One region of the Blastomonas sp. AAP25 genome, then DNA from elsewhere that is predicted to be linked to it. Evidence: predicted binding sites of a transcription regulator. Region 1 holds the regulator's gene; the other holds the start of a gene.
What was found. The regulator LexA, encoded in region 1, represses DNA repair genes until DNA is damaged. The targets are predictions, from matches to a motif close to GTTCCNCNCTTGTTCT.

Region 1 (3,091 bases):
GAGGGCATCCTTGTGCTGCCCGGCCCGCACCAGCGCCTGGGCGAACTGCGTCCGCATCGTCGCACTGTTCTGGTTGGGGCCGCCATTGGCCTTTTCGATCAGTTCATAGGCCTGCCGAATCGGCGCCATGGCATCGTGCGGACGGTTGATCCGCATGAGGATCGCGCCGAGATTGGCGTAGAGGTTGGCCATCGCCGGGTGATCGGTGCCGAGGGCGCCGCCTGCTTGCGCGATGCCTTCCTGCGCGGTGACGATGGCGTCTTCGGTGCGCCCGGCGGAATAGAAATAGACGACCCGGTTGGCGCTCCAGATGGCGACGTCCTGCGGGACGGGATCCAGCGCGAGGCCAATGCGGATCGCCTCGGCGTTGCGCGCGAGCGCGTCATCGAGACGGCCATGTTCGAGATACGACGCTGCCAGGTTCGACAGCGTTACGGCATGGTCGCGAATGCCCTGGCTTGACGGATCGCTGGCATATTCGGCGGCGAGCTGTTCGTTGATCGCCAGCGCACCGGCATGATCGCCCTTGAAGTTGAGGATATAGGCGCGCAGGCTGAGCGCATTGCGCCAGTCCGCCTTGTATCCCTGCGCGCCCGCAAGCACGGGGATGATCCTGTCGACCTCGGCTTTGGCCGGATCCATCTCGCCCGAAGCAGCCAGCGCCTGGGCGACGTACAGCGCGCGTGCGGCGATCTCGGGATGGCCGGCAGGATAGAGCCGCCGTGCCTCGGCGAGGGTCTGGTCGGCGATCTTGCGATAACCCTCGACATCGCTGTTGGCATCGGCGGCCTCGAACTGCGTGATCAGGGCGTCCAGCCTCGTGCGATCGGGTGCGGCATGGGCTGGTGCCCCCAGAAACAGACCGATACCGCTCGCCAGTGCCACTGCAGCTTTGATCATAGGGGCCCCCCGGTTCTCGATCGCAGACTCGGGCAGCTTGAACAGCCGTCTTCCAAATGAAAAGCGATTTCTTGCACCTGGGACTGTAGCGAAAACGGGACAGCCCGGTGCTGGCCCGGTCAACCTCCAAGGTGGCGCGGGTGCCGTGCAGTGCTCAGCGAGGCCGGCATCCCGCCGATCCGTGCCATGCGGCATCGGATCGGCGAGGCTGGTCAGTGATAGCGGCGAAGCAGGCCTGCAAGCTTGCCCTGCACCTGCACTTCGTGCGGCGCATAATATTGCGGATCATAGGAGGCATTGGCCGGATCGAGCCGGATGCGGCCGTTTTCGCGGCGCAGATATTTGAGCGTTGCTTCTTCGCCGCGGACCAGCGCCACCACGATCTCGCCATCGCGCGCCGATTCCGTGCGCAGGATCAGCGCGAAATCGCCATCGAGAATCCCTGCCTCGATCATCGAATCGCCCGACACCTCGAGCGCATAATGCTCGCCGCTGCCCAGCAGCGCGGCGGGCACGGGAAGGATTTCGGTGCCCTCGAATGCTTCGATCGGTGCGCCCGCAGCGATCCGGCCATGCAGAGGAATTTCCAGCACATTGTTGTTGGCAGCGACCGGCGGCTGCGCCTTGCGCACCGCATCCATGCTGACGATGTTGCTCTTGGCCGCATCGGTCTTGGCAGCGGCGGCCGCGGCCAGTTCCTTGGCGCGCGGCTTGACGCTCGCTTCGGGCAGCTTGAGGATTTCGAGCGCGCGCGCACGGTTGGGCAGACGGCGGATGAAACCGCGTTCCTCCAGCGCACTGACCAGCCGGTGGACACCCGACTTCGACTTGAGATCCAGCGCTTCCTTCATCTCCTCGAACGAGGGGGAAATGCCGTCTTCCTCCAGCCGTACCTGGATGAAGCGGATCAGATCGTGTTGTTTGCGGGTCAGCATGCTGAATGTTCCTTTCTGCGCCGGTGGGTCGGCGGCCGAACGAATACGGAACAATTACGAAACAAAGCCGGTCAGGTCAAGACCTTGTGTTACGCCCCGGAGCGAAGCGCAATATAGTCGAGCAGGTCGCCGGGCGCGGCTTCAGGCTGGTGCACGGCGCGAACGACCAGCGCATCGGCGGCATGCAAGGAGGACAGCGCGCCGCTGTCCTGGCTCGATACCGGGAACAGCCGCCCGCCATCGATCTGCGCGCGCATGAAGTCCTGGCGGGTGCCATTTGCGGGGAAGGTGGTGCCGGCCCTGGCTTGCGAGATATCAGGCAGAACGTGCTGATATCCGGCGAAGGTCCTGACCAGCGGAAGCAGCAGCAGCAGCGCGGTGACATAGGACGACACCGGATTGCCCGGCAGGCCCAGCACGATGGCATCGCCCATCCGCCCGACCATCACCGGCTTGCCCGGGCGCATCGCGATCCGCCAGAAATCGAGCGTTCCGCCGCTCTGGAGCAGTGCGGGCTGGATGAGGTCGTGGTCGCCTACCGAGGCGCCGCCGGTGGTGACGATGATATCGGCGTCGCGGTGGTCGGCGAGCGCCGCTGCGATGATATCGAGCCGGTCGGGCAGCAGCGGCGGCATGGTGATGTCCACCGGAAGCCCCTGCAGCATGGCCGAGAGCATGATGCCGTTGCTGGCCGGGATGTGCGCGGGGCTGGGCAGCGGAGTGCCGGGCGCGACCAGCTCGTCGCCGGTGCTCAGGATCGTCACACGCACCGGCGCGTGAACGCTGAGCGTGCCGTGCCCAGCCATCGCAGCCAGCGCGATCAGCCGAGCGTCTACCCGCGGGCCCGCCGCAGCGAGCAGCGCACCTTCGGCAAAATCATGCCCCGCGCGGCGAATGTGTGCACCGGGTCGCGCGGGTCCGTCGCCGGTCAGGATCAGCGTGGCGCCATCGATGCCAGTGTCTTCCTGCACCACCACCGCATCGGCATCGGCAGGGACGATCGCGCCGGTGGAGATGCGTATCGCTTCGCCTGCGCCCATCGCGCCATCGAAAGGCCGCCCGGCGGCGCTTTCGCCGATGACCGTCCATGGGCCGGGCAGGTCGACGGCGCGCACGGCATAGCCATCCATCGCGGACAGGTCGGCTGCCGGCTGGCTGCGCCAGGCAACCAGTGGTTCGGCGAGGATATGGCCGTTCGCCTCGAGCAATCCGACCGAGTTGGCAGGCTTTGTGGTGGCGAGCGCGAGCAGCCGCTT
Region 2 (3,091 bases), 260 kb from region 1:
CGGGCCTGACCGGGCGCGACATCACCCCAGAGGCGCTCGACCGGGTGAAGGAAAAGGACATTCCGGGCTTTGGCGAGCTGTTCCGCTGGCTGAGCTACAAGACCATCGGCACCAGCACGGTGCAATCAAGGGCGTGCGCGGTGCTCTCGCGCGGCACCTATATCTTCGCGCTGCCCGGATCGAACGGGGCGGTGAAGGATGGCTGGAACGGTATTCTCGACGAGCAGCTCGACAGCCGCAACCGCCCCTGCAATTTCATCGAACTGATGCCGAGGTTACGCGAGAAATAGGCGCAGCTCAGGGCGCCTTGATGGCAAGCAGCGCCGATCGCGGCTTGTCATTCGCGCCGATCCCCAGGCGCTTGGCCACCCATTTCATGCTCGGCCCCTGGATCACGCTCGACAACAGCACCACGAAGAACACGATGTTGAAGATCGTGAACGCGCCCGGCACGCCCGCCACCATCGGGAAGGTCGCGAGCACGATCGGCACCGCGCCGCGCAGCCCCGCCCAGGACACGAAGAGCTTGGCGCGCCAGTCGAGCGAACGGAACGGGGCAAGGCAGATGAACACGCTGACCGGACGCGCGACCAGCATCAATACGAAGGTGATGCCAAGCCCGGGCACGATCACATCGACCAGATTGGTGGGCGCCACCAGCAGCCCCAGCGTCAGGAACATCACCACCTGCCCCAGCCACGCGAGGCCATCCTGGAAGGTCGAGATGATCCGCCGCGCGGCATAGCTACGGTTGCCCGCGACCAGCCCGGCGATATAGGCCGCAAGGAACCCGTTGCCTCCGATCACTTCGGCCAGCCCATAGGCGATCAGCGCAGCGGCGATCGAGATCACGAACGCCAAGCCGCTGCTGCGATAATGCTTGCGCTTCAAAAGCTCAGGCAGCAGCCAGCCGATGCCAAGCCCGATCACCACGCCCATCGCCATCTGCCCGGCAAAATCGGGCAGCAGCCCCAGCGGCGACGCGCCCGGCTGGGCGATGAACAGCAAGGCAGCGCCGACCATGAAGATCGCCATCGGATCGTTGGTTCCCGATTCGAGCTCGATCAACGCAGGCACATCGCCTTCCAGATCGAGCCCGGTCGAGCGCAGAATGGCGAACACTGCCGCGGCATCGGTCGATGCGACCACAGACCCCAGCAGGAACCCCTGGAACCAGGTGAACTTGAGCAGCAGCACCGCAGCGCTTGCAGTGATCAGCGCGCTGATCAGCACACCGAAGGTCGCCAGCACCAATGCAGGCCGCACCATCCGCTTTACCGCCTGCCAGCTGGTGTCCATTCCTCCCGAAAAGAGAATGAAGATGAGGCAGGCCACGCCAACCCCTTGCGTCAGCACATAATCGTTGAACGCGATGCCACCGGGTCCGTCGACCCCGGCGAGCATCCCGAGCCCCAGAAATCCGATCAAGGCGGGAAGACCGAAGCGGCTGGTCAGCGTGCCCGCCATCACCGTGGTCAGCAACAGAGTGCCGATGACCAGCAGCGCGATGGGGAGGGGAACAGTCAACATCGAGCCTTCAGAGCATCCCCACCGGGCTATGGCAAGGCAAAGGCCCCGGCGACTGCCTTCAGACGCGATGAACAGTTGCCCGATCGTTGGAGATTGCAATTGTTCCCGCTTTGTTTCATGATGGGACCATGGCGAACCTACCGTCACCCAAAGGCCGCGGTGCCCCGCTCAATCTGGAATCCAGGCGCTTCCGATTGCCTGAGCGGCAGGTCGACGGCGACTGGCTCGATGCGCTAGTATCGGTCGACGACACCCCTCCCCCGCTGCGGACCACGGTCACCATCGAGCATCCGCGCTCGATCCTGTCACGCAACACCTCGCCCGATCTGCCGTTCGACCAGTCGGTGAATGCCTATCGCGGCTGCGAGCATGGCTGCATCTATTGCTATGCGCGGCCCACGCACGCCTGGCTCGACCTGTCGCCGGGGCTCGATTTCGAAAGCCGCCTGTTCGCCAAGCCCGATGCGGCAAAGCTGCTGCGCGCGACGCTGCGCAAGCCGGGCTATGTCCCCAAGGTCATCGCGCTGGGCACCAACACCGATCCCTATCAGCCGATCGAGGCCGAGTACCGCATCACCCGCTCGATCCTCGAAGTGTGCCTCGAGGCGCGCAATCCGGTGGCGATCACCACAAAGTCGGACCGGGTGCTGGCCGACATCGATCTGCTGGCAGAGATGGCGCGGCACGATCTGGTGGCGATCGCGCTGTCGGTGACGACGCTCGACGGGGCAATTGCGCGCACGCTGGAGCCGCGCGCCGCAAGCCCGCGCAAACGGCTGGCGGCGATCCGCGCGCTGGCAGATCGCGACATCCCGGTGCACATGAACGTCTCGCCGGTGATCCCCGCCATCACCGACCACGAGATAGAGGCGGTGGTCGCTGCCGGGGCCGGGGCGGGCGCGCTGTCGGCCTCGTTCATCCCGGTCCGCCTGCCGCACGAGGTCGCGCCTCTCTTTCGCGCCTGGCTCGACGCCCATTTCCCCGACCGCGCGAGCAAGGTGATGAGCATCATCCAGGACATGCGCGGCGGGCGCGACAATGACCCCGATTTCGGGACACGGATGCGCGGGCAAGGCCCGTGGGCCGAGCTGATCCGCACCCGCTTTCGCATCGCGCTCAAGCGCGCGGGACTGAACCGTCATGCATGGAAGCTGTCGGTCGGGGGGTTCCGCGCGCCTGCCGACGGGATGCAGGGGGAGTTGTTTTAACGGGGCCAATTGCCTGCATTTGAGCAGCGTGAAAGGACATGGATCGAACAAGACGCAACCTGCTGATCGGCGGCCTGGCTGTTGGTATGCTCGCGCTTGGCGGGCTGCTGCGTGAAGCCTTCGGCACGCGTCGGCACAACAGAAGGATCATGACGGAAATGACTGATATTCCCGAACGCCCCGCTGGCAACCCGAAGCCGATGCTTGAAGAGGACATCGCGCCGGTGCTTGCGCGGCTTGATGCCTGGTTCGCGGCCAACCTGCCGCTGCCCCAACATGGGTTCAATCCACCAGCGACCGAAGCTCAGATCGACGAGATCGAGCAATTGATGGGTCTGAAGCTGCCCCAGTCG

Region 2: IP68_RS00105 (PA0069 family radical SAM protein) is a predicted target of LexA. The motif match lies at 1,632-1,647, and genes of this name have one in related genera.

What each region holds. Positions count from the first base shown of each region.
Region 1 covers NZ_LJHP01000001.1:278,700-281,790, reverse strand. Annotated here, with positions in the region: gene IP68_RS01365 (CHAT domain-containing protein) at 1-900, opposite strand, end outside; gene lexA (transcriptional repressor LexA) at 1,113-1,835, opposite strand; gene IP68_RS01355 (molybdopterin molybdotransferase MoeA) at 1,925-3,091, opposite strand, start outside.
Region 2 covers NZ_LJHP01000001.1:18,986-22,076, forward strand. Annotated here, with positions in the region: gene moaB (molybdenum cofactor biosynthesis protein B) at 1-290, shown strand, start outside; gene IP68_RS00100 (potassium/proton antiporter) at 298-1,530, opposite strand; gene IP68_RS00105 (PA0069 family radical SAM protein) at 1,659-2,738, shown strand; gene IP68_RS00110 (SMI1/KNR4 family protein) at 2,777-3,091, shown strand, end outside.